One region of the Mesorhizobium robiniae genome, then DNA from elsewhere that is predicted to be linked to it. Evidence: riboswitches for the same ligand, from Rfam matches in the RefSeq annotation. Region 1 holds a riboswitch; the other holds the start of a gene.
The links. A riboswitch is a leader RNA that binds a small molecule or an ion and turns the genes downstream of it on or off. The one in region 1 is predicted to bind thiamine pyrophosphate.
Positions count from the first base shown of each region.

Region 1 (7,720 bases):
TTCGAAACGGCTTCGCCACTCTTAGAGAACGGCGCCGCCTCTTGAGGACGGCGTTGCCGCCGCCTCGGCATGGCGGTCAGACGCGATGTCCGGCCGCGATGATCTTCTTCAGGAAGCCTTGCGTACGCTCCTGCTTGGGATTGCGGAAAATCTCGTCGGGCTTGCCTTCCTCGACTATCTTGCCGCGATCGAAGAACAGAACCCGGTCGGCGAAATCATGGGCAAAACCCATCTCGTGGGTGACCAGCAGCATGGTCATGTCGGTCTCGGAGCAGAGCCGCCACAACACGTTCAGCACCTCCTCGACCAATTCCGGATCGAGCGCCGATGTCACCTCGTCGAACAGCATGATCCTGGGCTGCAGCGCCAGCGCCCGGGCGATCGCCACGCGCTGCTTCTGCCCACCGGAGAGCTGTGCCGGCATCGCTTTGGCCTTGTCGGCCATGCCGACCATGTCGAGCAGCTCCATCGCCCGTTTTTCGGCAGCGGCGCGCGGCATGCCCTTGGTCAAGATCGGCGCCAGCGTGACGTTGTCGATGACGCTCTTGTGCGGAAACAGGTTGAACAGCTGGAAAACCATGCCGATCTTCTGGCGCATTCTTGCCAGATGCCGTTCGTCGGCCGCCAGCAGCTGGCCGTTGCGCTCCATGTGGTAAAGCTGCTCGCCGTCGATCTGGATATGGCCGCTGTCGATCCTCTCCAGCGTCATCAGAATGCGCAGGATCGTTGTCTTGCCCGAGCCGGATGGGCCGATAAGCGCCAGCTTCTCGCGCGGCATGACCTGCATCGACAGGCCGTCCAGCACCTTGAAGGTGCCGAAGCTTTTCGAAATGGCGTCGATCTTGATGATGGGCGCGGACAATGAACTTCCCCGTGCTGGAGAACTTTGATGCCTTCAACGATGCGGAACGCGCCAAATCATGTCAATCAGGAAAATAATATCATGACAATGTTTCTGACTCCGCACGATTTCGCGGCAATGTCTGCCTAGATCGCCAGCAGGAGATGCTCCGGATCGCCGAGCAGAAGTTTGGTGACAACGCTCAGGCCGGCGCGCAGTTCCCCCTCAGTGGTCGAGCCCAGCGAGATACGAACCGCCGGCTGCCAGGGCGCCGCCGAGATGCGGAACGATGTGCCTGGTGCGATCGCCACGCCCTGCAGGCGAGCCTGTGAGACGAAACTCTCCTCGGCGCGATCGCCCGGCAGTTGCAGCCACAGATGCAATCCGTCGCGATGGACGCGATAGTCGACCCCGGCAAGCACTTCCGCGGCGATCTCCTGCCGCCGCCGCAGTGCTAAACGCTGCCAGCGGACGAGCTCCATCGCGGTGCCGTCGGCCACCCATTTTGTCGCGATCTCTGCCACCATCGGCGTCGCCATCCAGTTGGAGACGAGATGCCGGTTGGCGACGGCGGCGACATAGCGATCGGGCGCCGCCAGATAGCCGATGCGCAGGCCCGGCACCACGATCTTGGTGAAGGAGGTGACGTAGAGCGTGCGCTCTGGCGCGAAGGCGGCAACCGGCGGCGGCCGGTCCTCGAGCAGTGGGCCGAGCACGTCGTTCTCGATGATGGCGATGTCGTGCTTGCGCGCCACCGCGGCGATCTGCTCACGCCGCGCGGCGTCCATCAGCGTCGCGGTCGGGTTGATCACCGAGGGCTGCACGAACACGGCACGGATGTCGGAAAGCCGGCACGCCTCGTCCAGCGCCTCCGGGATCAGGCCATTGTCGTCGATCGGCAGTCCTTCGAGGTTGAAGCCGAGATAGCGCGCCAGCGGGATCAGCGTGTGATGGCCGATCGCCTCGGTGGCGACGGTCGAACCCGGCGGCGCCACGCTCATCAGCGCCACCGTCATCCCGGCCGTGGCGCCGTTGGTCAGGCTGACATTCTGCGCGGACACATCGAGACCGCAGAACCGCAGCCAGTCGACCGCCACGGCGCGGTGACGCGGAAACACCATGTTCGGCCGAAACGACAGCGCCGAGCTCGACGGCAGGTTCTCGGCAAGCCAGCCCAGCGCCTGCTTCAGCCGTTCCAGATGCATCGGCTCGCAGACCGGCTTCAGGATGGAAAGGTCGATCACCTCGCCAAGGCGTTCCGGCAGATAGGGCGGCTCCGGCTCGCGGCGCTGCGTCTGGACGAAGCTGCCGCGGCCGATCTCGCCGGAAACCAGGCCCCGGCGGATCAGTTCCTCGTAGGCGCGACTGACCGTCTGCACCGAAAGTTTCAGGTCGTCGGCCAGCCGACGGTGCGTCGGCAGCCGCGCTCCGTTGGCCAGGCGGCCGTCATGAATGGCGCGCGCGAACTGGTCGGCGAGCGATTGATAGGCCGGCCGCCGGATGAGCGCGGGATCTGGACGCCACAATGTCATGACTTATTAGAGATCGAAATCAGTGCAATTGACAATCGAAATAATGCGCCGTCATGGTGTCGGGTGCGAAAAAGTGGACACTCATGGCCGCATTGAAACTCGATCAGATCGACCTCAAAATCCTCGACGCGGTCCAGCGCGACGGGCGCATCACCAAGCTGGCGCTCGCCGACAAGGTCGGCCTGTCGCCGACGCCGTGCTGGATGCGGCTGCGCAAGCTGGAGAAGGCGGGCATCGTTTCCGGCTATCACGCCAAGGTCGCGGTGCGCGCCGTAGCGCCCGTCGCCACCGTGCTGATGGAAGTGACGCTGGCCAGCCACCGCCAGGCCGATTTCGACCGCTTCGAGCGCGTCATCCGCGACGTCCCCGAAATCGTCGCCTGCTGGTCGGTGGGCGGCGGCGTCGACTATCTGCTGAAAGTGATGGCACGCGACATCGACGCCTATCAGCGGCTGGTCGACGCCCTGCTCGAACGCGAGATAGGCATCGACCGCTATTTCACCTACATCGTAACCAAGACTGTGAAGGAGGAGGTCGCCTTGCCGGTGGCCGATCTGTTTCCGGTGTCATCGTAACACCAGAGAGATCGTCTGCCCGGGCGATGCAATAGAGACAATCTCTCTACGCGTGGGCGCCGAAACAGCCTCTCTGTCTGCACCAAGCGCATAGTCTCTCCGTATTACTTCGAACCGGGAGACATCGAAATGTCTGCGCATTTTGCCCGCTCACAACGCCATGAAGCGCTTGACCGCCTCGCCGACCGCCGGCTGCTGCGCGAACTCGCCTATGTCGACGGCCACTGGACGGCGAGCGAAGCCGCCGAAAGCTTCGAGGTGACCGATCCTGCGACAGGCGCCACCGTCGCCTTCGTCGCCGCCCTCAACGCCGGACAGACGAGCAGGGCGATCGACGCGGCATTCCGCGCCTTTCCCGCCTGGCGGGGACTATTGCCGCAGGAACGCGCGAAGATCCTGCGAAAATGGTTCGATCTGATCGTCGCCGCCAAGGATGACCTGGCGCTCCTGATGACACTGGAACAGGGCAAGCCGCTCAAAGAATCGCTTGGCGAGATCGACTACGCCGCCTCCTTCGTCGAATGGTATGCCGAGGAGGCCAAGCGCCTCAACGCTGAAAGCGTCACCAGTCATCTGCCGAATGCCGAGATGCTGGTGCGGCGCGAACCGCTTGGTGTCGTCGGCGTCGTCACGCCGTGGAATTTTCCCGCGGCCATGCTGACCCGCAAGGCGGCGGCCGCCCTTGCCGCTGGCTGCACCATCGTCGCGCATCCTTCGTCGGAAACGCCGCTGTCGGCGCTGGCGCTGGCCGAACTCGGCGAACGCGCCGGCCTGCCGGCAGGCGTGTTCAACGTTCTCACCGGCAAGGCTTCGACCATCGTCGGGCGGATGTGCGAAGACGCTCGCATCCGCGCCATGAGCTTCACCGGCTCGACCGAGATCGGCAGGCTGATCGCCGCGCAAAGTGCGCCGACGATGAAGCGGCTGGTGATGGAGCTTGGCGGCCATGCGCCGCTGATCGTCTTTGCCGACGCCGATCTCGACAAGGCTGTGACCATCGCAGTCGATGCCAAATTCGCCACCTCCGGCCAGGATTGCCTCGCCGCCAACCGCATCTATGTCCAGCGCCCGATCTACGATCGTTTCTGCATCGCCTTCGCCAGGCGCATCGAGGCGTTGCGGACAGGCAATGGCTTGGCCGGTGACACCGACATCGGGCCTTTGATGCACGAGCGCGGCGTCAAGAAGGTCGAGGAGCAGGTCGCCGATGCGCTCGCCCACGGCGCACGCTGCCTCACCGGCGGCGGTCGCCATGCAGCAGGGCCGCTGTTCTACCAGCCGACCCTGCTGGCCGACGTCACCGACGACGCGCTGATCATGCGCGAGGAAACCTTTGGTCCGGTCGCCGCCGTGACGCCCTTCGACAGCGAAGACGAGGTCATCGCCCGCGCCAATGCCACCGAATACGGCCTCGTCGCCTATGTCGTCACCGAGAACGGCGGCCGCCAATTGCGCATGGGCCGCGCGCTCGACTACGGCATGGTCGCCATCAACCGCGTGAAGATCACCGGCGCGCCGATCCCGTTCGGCGGTGTCAAACAGTCCGGTATCGGCCGCGAGGGCTCGCGCCACGGGCTCGAAGCCTTTACCGATCTCAAATATCTCTGCTTGGATGTGGCCTAAGCCGCGCCCGACACGTTTTCCTTAGGAGTAGAAAAATGCTCGACCAGTCTAACGAACTCGCCGCCTGGGACCGCGACCACTTCTTCCATCCCTCGACCCATATGGGCACCCACGCGCGCGGCGAGAGCCCGACCCGGGTGATGGCCGGGGGCGAAGGCGTCACCGTCTGGGACAACAATGGCAAGAAGAGCATCGATGCCTTCGCCGGGCTCTACTGCGTCAATGTCGGCTATGGCCGCCAGAAGATATCAGATGCCATCGCCGCGCAAGCCAAGAACCTCGCCTATTACCACGCCTATGTCGGCCACGGCACCGAGGCGTCGATCACGCTTTCCAAGATGATCATCGACCGGGCGCCGCAAGGCATGTCGAGAGTCTATTTCGGCCTCTCCGGTTCCGACGCCAACGAAACCAACATCAAGCTGATCTGGTACTACAACAACGTGCTCGGCCGGCCGGAGAAGAAGAAGATCATCTCGCGCTGGCGCGGCTATCACGGCTCCGGCGTCATGACCGGATCGCTAACCGGGCTCGACCTGTTCCACAACGCCTTCGACCTGCCGCGTGCGCCGATCCTGCACACCGAGGCGCCCTACTATTTCCGCCGCGCCGACCGCTCGATGAGCGAGGAGCAGTTCTCGCAATACTGCGCCGACAAGCTCGAAGAGATGATCCTGGCCGAAGGCCCGGACACGGTCGCCGCCTTCATCGGCGAGCCGATCCTCGGCACCGGCGGCATCGTGCCGCCGCCCGCCCTCTATTGGGAAAAAATCCAGGCGGTTCTGAAGAAATACGACGTGCTGCTCGTCGCCGACGAAGTGGTCACCGGCTTCGGCCGGCTGGGCACCATGTTCGGCTCCGACCATTACGGCATCAAGCCCGACCTGATCACCATCGCCAAGGGCCTAACCTCGGCCTATGCGCCGCTGTCGGGCGTCATCGTCGCGGACAAGGTCTGGCAGGTGCTGGTGCAGGGCTCCGACAAGCTCGGCTCGCTCGGCCACGGCTGGACCTATTCGGCGCACCCGATCTGCGTTGCCGCTGGTGTCGCCAACCTTGAGCTGATCGACGAGATGGACCTGGTGACCAACGCCGGCGAGACCGGCGCCTATTTCCGTGCCGAACTGGCGAAAGCCGTCGGCGGCCACAAAAACGTCGGCGAGGTACGCGGCGACGGCATGCTGGCGGCAATCGAGTTCGTCGCCGACAGGGACGACCGCGTATTCTTCGACGCCTCGCAGAAGATCGGGCCGCAGGTCGCGACCGCTCTTGCCACAAGCGGCGTCATCGGTCGCGCCATGCCGCAGGGCGACATTCTGGGCTTCGCGCCGCCGCTCTGCCTGACGCGTGAAGAGGCCGACATCGTCGTCTCCAAGACGGCCGATGCGGTGAAAAGCGTGTTTGCGGCGCTTTAGTTACTGTCAATCGGCGCTGCCCTCATCCGCCCGTCGGCACCTTCTCCCCGTGAAAAGCGGGGAGAAGATATGGGTCAGGGCAGCGCGAACTTGCATTGTCTGGAAACGGCCGTTTACGGGCCGGCTGAATATCGACACCTACCGAGGGCTCGGGCTGTTCGCCGACACGGTGAGATCGAGCGCGACATGGCCTTGCGGCGCGCCGAAGCGAAGGAAGGCTTCCGACAGCGTCGCGAACACCGGCCCGGCATCGCCCCTCAGCTTGGTGCAGAAATTCTTCGACCTGTCGAAGACGCCCGAAGTCTTGAGAAACTCGATGCAGTCGTAGATCTCGTCCATGTGATGGCCCTCGCCGAGCGGATAGAGCGAGAACTGCGCGGCGACTTCTTGTCCGAGCTTTTTTGCACTGTCGACATGTGCCCGCGCCGCGTCGATGCGCTCGGCCAGGGACAAATTATGGCTGCTGCCGGAAATCGGCGTACAGATCGGATCGTCGGGCTCGCCCGGACAGCCACGCGACACCGCTGCCGACAACACGCAGTGCACGCCGCTCGCCGCTGCCGATGCGAACAGATCGCGCATGGCCGGGAAAAGCTGGTCGGGCGGGCCGACGATCAGCGTCGAGATGTCGTCGGTCTCGATGCGGAAATTCGGCCGATAAGGATCCATCGCCGAAATAGCTTTGAGGATGACGCCGACGAAATCGTCGCACATCGGATAGAGAGAAATCTGTGCACCTGAAAACATGGTCGCCTCGCTCCGCTGGCATTACCCAGATCAGCTTGAGGGACCGAAGGCTTGACACCTTCCATCTCAGCCCCGGCAATACGGAGCGCCCCTGTCGATATCGGTGGACGTAACACCGGCGCAAAGGATGTTCAAGTACGATCCAGTGCCAATCGCAACGCCCGTTCAGCCTCTGCCTTCGGGTGGCCTGTTCAGCCCTGTGACCCGACCTGTTCGGCGGCGGCTTCGAGCGATCTTTCGAATGCGTCGACCATCTGATCGACCTGAGGCTCGGTGATGATCAGCGGCGGGCAGAAGGCCAGCGCGTCGCCCATGTTGCGCGAGATGACGCCGTTCTGCTGCAGGAAGCCATTGACGAGCCCGCCCAGCGCGCCGGCGGTCTGCCACGGGGTCTTGTTCGCCTTATCGCCGACCAGTTCGACTGCCGCGATCAGGCCGACGCCGCGTACCTCGCCGACAAGCGGGTGCGAAGCGAGGTTGCGCAACCGTTTCTGCATATGCGCGCCGACCGTGCGCGCATTGCCGACAAGATCGCGCTCCTCGATCAGCTTCAGGTTTTCGAACGCGACCGCCGCTGCGACGGGATGGCCGCCGCCGGTGAAGCCGTGGCCGAAGGTGCCGATGCGATTGCTTTCGTCGGCAATCGGCTCAAAAATCTTTTCGTTGATCAGCAGGGCCGAGATCGGCAGGTACGACGAAGAAATCTGCTTCGACAGCACCATGATATCGGGCCTGATGCCGAAGGTCTGCGAGCCGAACATCTCGCCGGTTCGGCCAAAGCCGCAGATCACCTCGTCGGCGACGAGCAGGATGTCGTATTTCGACAGGACCGTCTGGATCTTCTCCCAATAGCCCGCCGGCGGAACGATGACGCCGCCGGCGCCCATGATCGGTTCGCCGAAGAAGGCAGCGATGGTGTCCGGTCCCTCGGCCAGGATCAGCCTTTCCAGATCGTCGGCAAGCCGGCTTGAAAACTGCTCTTCGCTT
Region 1 is NZ_JBEPMC010000001.1:401,277-408,996, reverse strand. It holds gene ehuA (ectoine/hydroxyectoine ABC transporter ATP-binding protein EhuA) at 77-862, opposite strand; gene ehuR (MocR-like ectoine utilization transcription factor EhuR) at 988-2,373, opposite strand; gene ABID19_RS01915 (Lrp/AsnC family transcriptional regulator) at 2,466-2,948, shown strand; gene ABID19_RS01910 (NAD-dependent succinate-semialdehyde dehydrogenase) at 3,078-4,571, shown strand; gene ABID19_RS01905 (aspartate aminotransferase family protein) at 4,607-5,986, shown strand; gene ABID19_RS01900 (YkoF family thiamine/hydroxymethylpyrimidine-binding protein) at 6,125-6,733, opposite strand; TPP riboswitch at 6,724-6,836, opposite strand; gene ABID19_RS01895 (aspartate aminotransferase family protein) at 6,925-7,720, opposite strand, start outside.

Region 2 (7,720 bases), on a different contig from region 1:
GACCAGCTTGCCGGATTCGGCGGCGTCGCTTGCCACCATGGTCGCCGCGCCCTCGGCGCCGCGATGGCCGCGAAAGCGCTGGCGCATGGTCTGCAACTCGCCGAGCCGGCGCATGTTGCGCTTGCGCCTTGCCGTCACACCATAGCGCAGCCAGTGCTCTTCGCGCACGATCTGGCGGCCGAGCTTGTGCTGCTCGCGCTCTTCCTCTTCCAGCACGGTGTCACGCCATTCCTCGAAATGGCCAAAGCCCTTGTCCAGCCGGCGGGTCTGGCCGCGGTCGAGCCAGATGGTGGCGCGCGATACGCGCTCGAGGAAGCGACGGTCGTGCGAGATGACAATCAGCGCCGAAGAGGTGCGGGCAAGCTCCTCCTCCAGCCATTCGATAACCTGGAGGTCAAGATGGTTGGTCGGCTCATCGAGGAGAAGAATGTCGGGCTCCGGCGCCATGACACGGGCAAGGGCGGCGCGCCGCGCTTCGCCGCCAGACAGATCGCCCGGCCGTTCCTCGCCGGACAGGCCAAGGTGCTCCATCAAGTAGGTGGCACGGTAAGGATCGTCAGCGGGTCCGAGCCCCGCCTCGACATAGGCGCGGACGCTGGCGAAACCGTCCATGTCGGGCATTTGCGGCAGGTAGCGCACTGTCGCCGAAGGCTGGCGGAACACCTCGCCATCCTGCGGCTCGATCAATCCCGCAGCGATCTTCAGCAATGTCGACTTGCCCGAACCGTTGCGGCCGACCAAAGCGATCTTGTCGCCCGCCGACGCCGTCAGCTCCGCCCCGTCGAGCAGCGGTGTGCCACCGAAGGTCAGTTTTATCCCGTCGAGATTGAGAAGTGGCGGCGCCATGTCAGCTTTCAGGTAGCGGAAAAGGATGGGCGAGCAACAGCGCGCGGCCGCTGCCCAGCGCGATTTCGAGCCGGCCCTTGACCTCGTTGGAAATGGTCAGCGACGAGCCGAACGCCACTTCGACATGGTTCAGCGGCCATTTGGCGCCGGTAACGGTCAGGCCAGAAAGGTCGGAGAAGCCGAGGATCGAAAACAGCGTGCCGTCGGCGTAGTCGAAGCCGGTCTTTCCGGGAAGCAAGGGAATGCCTTCCTGGGCGCCGCTGGTCAAAAGCACCTCCATGCCTCCCTCAGCCAGTCGGACGCTGAGCGCCAGGTGCAGGAAGGCGTGGTCGGTGCGCTTGCCGCCGAACGCACCGGCGAGCACGAGGCTGGTAGCGCCGCGTTCGAGTGCGGCGGCGATGGCCAGTTCGCCGTCGGTCTTGTCCTTTTCGGCGGGAAAGACCTGGCGGGGCACGGCGGCCAGCACGTCCGGCAAATCCGCCGGCACCGAATCGAAGTCGCCGACCCAGAGTTCGGGCGTCAGGCCAAGCGCCCGGGCGTGGCTCATGCCGGCGTCGGCGGCGATGACACGGGAGCCTTCGACCTGGCGGTCGAGCAGCGGCGTGCGGATAAGATCGCCGCCAAGCAGGATTGTGAATTTGCTCATATGCGTGGCCCTTACCAGCCCTGCTTGCGAAACGGAAGGCCGCGCTCTGGATGCCCGGTAAACTTCCGCTTGCGCAGTACTTGGGGCGGGCCTATGTGTCGAAACGCTCTAACGGGGTGCTGGACGCGATCTTCGCGGACCGGCTGAGAGGCAACGATGCCAACCCGCTGAACCTGATCCGGTTTGTACCGGCGGAGGGATTAGACGTTTCGGACAACCCGACGCCTCAATTCCTTTCAATGCCAACGAAGGAGGCGCCGATGCGCACGCTTTTATACTCTCTTGTTTCGGCAATGCTGCTTGCGGCATCCGTTCTGGCCGGCACCGGGCCGGCATCCGCGCAGGAGAAACTCACCGTCTATACCTATGAGAGCTTCACCGCCGAGTGGGGTCCAGGCCCCGCGGTGAAGAAGGCGTTCGAGGCGGAATGCGGCTGTTCTCTCGAATTCGTCGCGGTCGCCGACGGCGTCGCACTGCTCAACCGCGTCAGACTGGAAGGGGCCGCGACCAAGGCCGATATCGTGCTCGGCCTCGATACCAATCTGACGGTGGAAGCCAAGGCCACGGGCCTGTTTTCGCCGCATGGTGCCGTGATCGACGTCAATGTGCCGGGCGGCTGGAGCGACGATATTTTCGTGCCGTTCGACTATGGTTATTTTGCCTTCGTCTACGACACCGAAAAGCTGAAGACCCCGCCGAAAAGCCTGAAGGAATTGGTCGAGGGCGATGCCGATGAGAAGATCGTCATCCAGGATCCGCGCACCTCGACGCCAGGTCTCGGCCTGCTGCTGTGGGTGAGGTCGGTCTATGGCGACAAGGCGCCGGAAGCCTGGGCCAAGCTCAGGGCAAAGGTGCTCACCGTGACGCCGGGCTGGAGCGAGGCCTATGGCCTATTTACCAAGGGCGAGGCGCCGATGGTGCTGTCCTACACCACCTCGCCGGCCTATCACATGATCGCTGAGAACACCGAACGCTATCAGGCTGCCCCCTTCGAGGAGGGCGAATATCTGCAGATCGAGGTCGCCGGCATCACCACGTCGGGCGCGAAGAACCCGCTGGCGCAAAAGTTCCTGACCTTCATGACCGGGCCGAAATTCCAGAATGTCATCCCCGAGACGAACTGGATGTTCCCGGCCGGGAAAACCGACAAGCCACTCAACCCGGCTTTCGACAAATTGGTCAAGCCCACCAAGACCTTGCTGTTCAGCCCCGAAGAGGTCGCCGCCAACCGCAAGGCCTGGGTCGACGAATGGCTGTCGGTGATGAGCAAGTAGCTTCTGATTGACGATGATCACTCTACGGCGCCCCCCTTTGTCCTGCCCTCTTTGCCACCACTTGGCATCTCCCCCACAAGGGGGGAGATCGGCCGTCATGCCGGCTTTCGCCAATCTCCGACATTGCCGGAATGAGCGGAGCGCTGAACCTGCCAATCTCCCCCCTCGTGGGGGAGATGCCAAGTGGTGGCAAAGAGGGCAGGACAGAGGGGGGCGCGAAGGAACGCAATCCTCGCTAAGAATCTCGAATCTGGTGGTCTAGCGTGCAACGCGCGCCATCATCGGATTCCCGCGTCACAGCCGGCACCCTCGCGCTCGCCGCCATCGCATTGCTGATCGGTGGTGCGTTTGCCGGTCTCGTCGTCGAAGGCGTGCGCGACCCGTCCGGCGCCGCCTTGGCCTTTGATTCCTACCTCTTCCGCATCGCCCGTTTCACCCTGTGGCAGGCGCTTCTCTCGACGCTGCTTTCCGTCGTGCCGGCGTTGTTTGTTGCGCGGGCGCTGTCGAGGCATCCGCGTTTCTTCGGCCGCGGCTTCATCCTGCAGCTCTTCGCCGTGCCGCTTGCGCTGCCGGCTATCGTCGCAGCGCTCGGCATTCTGGCCCTCTATGGCCGTGCCGGCTATTTCGCCGGTGTGCTCAGCGCGATTGGCGGTCAGGGCTGGCCGGGCATCTACGGCCTGTCCGGCATCCTCGTCGCCCATGTCTTCTTCAACCTGCCGCTGGCCACGCGGCTGTTCCTTGAGGCGCTGAGTACCGTGCCGGTCGACCAGTGGCGACTGGCGAGCCAGCTCGGCATGGGCGCCAGACCCGCCTTCCGGCTGATCGAATGGCCGACGCTGCGCGCGGCACTGCCGGGGGTCGCCGGGCTTGTCTTCATGCTTTGCGTCACATCCTTCACCATCGTGCTCACGCTGGGCGGCGGGCCGCGCGCGACGACACTGGAGGTCGCCATCTACCAGGCGCTGCGTTTCGATTTCGATCCCGCCCGCGCCGTCACGCTGACGCTGCTGCAGATCGCGTTGACCTTCGTCGTGGTGCTGGCACTGATGCGGCTTGGCGCCAACACCGTCGGCGATGCCAACCTGCCGGTGGCGCAGCGCCGGTATCTTTCGGCCGGCCTTCCCGAGACCGTGCTGAACACAACATTGATCGTTCTGGCGTTGCTGTTCGTCGCCGGACCGATGGCGGCCACGGTGATGTCGGGCCTTGGCGCCGATCTCGGCCGGCTGGCGGGCGAGAGCGCGGTGCGGCAAGCGACGCTGACCAGCGCCGTGCTCGCTTTGCTGGCGGCGCTGCTTTCAGTCGCGCTGTCGCTGTCGCTCGTCATGGCGCGAAGGGCGCTGGCCTTGAAGCGCAGCGCCGGCGCCAAGACGCTGCTCGAACATGCCACCGATACCGGCGCCGGCTTCGTCCTCGTCGTGCCGCCCATCGTCATCGGCGCCGGCTGGTTCCTGCTCTTGCGTACCGTCAGCGATGTCTTTGCCATCGCTCCTGTCATGGTCGTCACCGTCAATGCGGTGATGGCGATGCCGTTTGCCATCCGCGCCATTCGCCCCGGCTATGATGCGGCAAGCGAACGCCACGAACGGCTCTGTCTGCTGCTTGGCATTTCGGGCTGGAGCCGTTTTTGGCTGGTCGACTGGCCGTCGCTGCGGCGGCCGCTCGCCACCGGTTTCGCCTTTGCCATGGCCTTGTCGCTCGGCGATCTCGGTGTCATTGCCCTGTTTGGCAGCGACGCCCTGCAGACGCTGCCTTATCTCTTGCTGGCGCGCATGGGCAATTACCGTACGATGGACGCCGCAGGCCTGGCGTTGCTGCTCGGCCTGGTCTGTCTCGCGCTTGTCCTGGTCGCGGATCGGCTGGGGCGGGGAGAAAAGATATGACGCTCAACAGCACGGAAAACGGTACGGCTGTGCGGCTGGAAAAGGTCTCGTTCAGCCATAGTGAAACGCCGTTTTTGTTCGATGTCGAATTCGCTGCCTCGAAGATTACCGCGATCATGGGGCCGAGCGGCTCGGGAAAATCGACGCTGCTCAATCTGGTGGCGGGCTTCGAGACGCCGCGATCGGGTCGTGTGCTGATCGGTGGCGCCGATGTCGGCGCCAAACCACCATCGACACGACCCGTATCGATGGTGTTCCAGGAAAACAATCTCTTTGCGCATCTTTCGGTCGAACGAAATGTCGGTCTTGGCCGCTCGCCGACACTCAGGCTGACCGAAGCCGACCGCGCGGCAATCGCCGAGGCGCTCAAGCGCGTCGGCCTTGCCGGCAAGGAACAGCGTCTGCCCCGCGAGCTCTCCGGTGGCGAGCGGCAGCGCGTCGCGCTCGCCCGCGTGCTGGTGCGCAACCGGCCGGTGCTTTTGCTCGACGAACCGTTCGCTTCGCTCGGGCCGGCCTTGCGCGACGACATGCTCGATCTGGTAGCCAGCGTCCATGCGGAGCGGCGCATGACGGTGCTGTTCGTCACGCATCAGCCGGAAGACGCGCACCGTATCGGCCAGGACATGGTGTTCCTGGACAATGGCACGGTTGCCGCAACCGGGGCTGTCGCCGATTTTTTCACCAAGGCTGGACCGGAAGCCTTCAGGCGCTATATCGGTGCAGGTTCGTTTGGCGCCGAATCACGAGATATTGCCCGGAAGCGGACATAATTTACGGCCAAACCGGCTTCAGGCGATGTGGCGCTTGCTTGCCATGGTCAAAGTAGTGTGGCTAGGTCCTCCGATACTGGTCCGGCATAGGCTGTGATTTGCCGCTACGTGCCGCGCGTGCTCGTAGACGGGAAGCTGTGGCAGTTGATTTGCGCATGGTCCTTCGGAAATCGATGCCCGATTTTCGGGAGTCATGTGCCGAGACCCGAAAGGAAGCTGTTCTGCCGACTGGCACCGACAGAGTGAAAAGGAAACCGCTGGCGCGCTTCCTCGCGCTGGCCGGCTTTGCCATGGCGCTGGCAAGCTGCCAGATGTTCACGCCTCCGGACGTCCAGGAATCTGGCTTCCAGCCTTCCAGCAAACCGGTCACGGTCGACAACGTCGCCGCCAACAGCAAGCTCGCCGAAATGGCGAAGGCGCAGCACCCGCGCATCCTCGCCACCTATGGCGGCGAATATTCCGATCCCAAGCTCGAGCGTATGGTCGCCAAGGTCGTCGGCAGCCTGACTGTGGTGTCAGCCAATCCGACCCAAACCTACCGTATCACCATCCTCAATTCGCCCAACGTCAACGCTTTCGCGCTGCCGGGCGGCTATCTCTACATCACGCGCGGCCTGTTGGCGTTGGCCAACGATTCGGCCGAACTCGCCGCGGTCATCGCGCATGAGATGGGCCACGTCACTGCAAACCACGGATTGCAGCGCCAGCAGCTCGAAGCCGAGGAAGGGTTTGCAACCAAGGTTGTCTCGGATGTGCTCGGCGACAGCCCGACCGCCAAGGCGGCATTGATCCGCGGCAAGCTGCGGCTTGCCCAGTTCTCGCGCAATCAGGAGCTGGAGGCCGACGGCATCGGCATCAAGTCGATCGGCGAGGCGGGCTTCGATCCCTTTGCCGCCGGCCGATTCCTGCAGTCTATGTCGGCCTACACCGATTTCCGCTCGATCAGCGGCGCCACCGACGCCAGTCTCGACTTCCTGGCGACGCATCCCAACACGCCGCAGCGCATCGATCTGGCGCAGCGCCATGCCCGCCAGTTCGGCGCCCCTGGCGTCGGCACGCGCGACCGTGACCCCTTCCTCGCCGGCATAGACGGCCTGCTCTATGGCGACACGCCGGAGGAAGGTTATGTGCGTGGCGAAACCTTCCTCCATCCGGGGCTCGGCGTGTCGTTCTCGGTGCCCGATGGCTTCATCATCGACAACTCGGCTGCGGCGGTGACGGCAACCGGGCCGGGCGACATAGCGATCCGCTTCGACGGCGTTTCGATCGACAAGAGCCGCTCGCTGACCGACTACATCCGCAGCGGCTGGGTGGCTGGGCTCGATGAAAGCAGCGTGCGCCAGCAAACGATCAACGGCAACGAGGCGGCGACGGCGCATGCCAGCGCCGAGGGCTGGCAGTTCGACATCGCGGTGATCCGAGCCGGCGGCCAGGTCTATCGGCTGTTGACGGCAGCCCCCTCCGCCAGCACCACGCTGGACTCGGTGGCGCGCTCCGTCAGCGGTTCCTTCCGCGTGTTGAGTGCGGCGGAGAAAGCGGCGCTGAAGCCGCTGCATGTCCGCGTCGTCACGGTGCAGCCCGGACAGACCATGGGTTCGCTCGCCGCGCAGATGGTCGGCGTCGACCGCAAGCTCGACCTGTTCCGGGTGCTCAATGCGATGTCGCCCGGTGCTGCCGTTTCGGCCGGCGATAAGGTCAAGATCATCACCGACAGGTAGGGTGTGTCGATATTCAGGTGATGCCGGCCCGCAAACGGCGGTTTCCCGCGCTTCCGGCCTTCGCCGGCCGAAACACTCATGAGCGGTCGCGGGCAGTCAAGGCTACGCTAGGCGGCTGTCGCCAAAAACTCGGGGTTCTGCTTCACCAGCGCCACCTTGAGCTTTTCCATGGCGCGTGCCTCGATCTGGCGGACGCGCTCCTTGGAGATGCCGAGCGCCTCGCCGAGTGCTTCGAGCGTCGCGCCCTCGTCGCTCAGCCGACGCTCCTCGATAATCCTGAGCTCGCGCGCATTAAGCGCGCCGAGCGCCGTTTTCAGCCAGAGAGAGCGGCGTTCGACGTCGATCGTGTCACCCACGACCTCGTCCGGCAAAGGATCGTCCGAAACGAGGAATTCCATCCGTTCGGTGGCGCCGGAATCATCGGCGAGCGGCTGGTTGAGTGAGCTGTCCGGTGCCGAAAGGCGGGAATCCATCATCGCCACGTCGGCCTCGGACACGCCGAGCGCTACCGACACCTCACGATAGAGCGAGGTGTTCGAGATCGGCTCGGCGCCATTTGCCAAGCGGGCGCGCAAGCGCCGCA
Region 2 is NZ_JBEPMC010000007.1:195,202-202,921, forward strand. It holds gene ABID19_RS20505 (ABC-F family ATP-binding cassette domain-containing protein) at 1-846, opposite strand, end outside; gene ABID19_RS20510 (thiamine diphosphokinase) at 848-1,492, opposite strand; TPP riboswitch at 1,595-1,709, shown strand; gene thiB (thiamine ABC transporter substrate binding subunit) at 1,753-2,766, shown strand; gene thiP (thiamine/thiamine pyrophosphate ABC transporter permease) at 3,030-4,649, shown strand; gene thiQ (thiamine ABC transporter ATP-binding protein) at 4,646-5,419, shown strand; gene ABID19_RS20530 (M48 family metalloprotease) at 5,710-7,137, shown strand; gene ABID19_RS20535 (RNA polymerase factor sigma-32) at 7,245-7,720, opposite strand, start outside.
Region 2: linked by a shared signal. The riboswitch ahead of thiB (thiamine ABC transporter substrate binding subunit) and the one ahead of ABID19_RS01900 (YkoF family thiamine/hydroxymethylpyrimidine-binding protein) in region 1 are both predicted to bind thiamine pyrophosphate.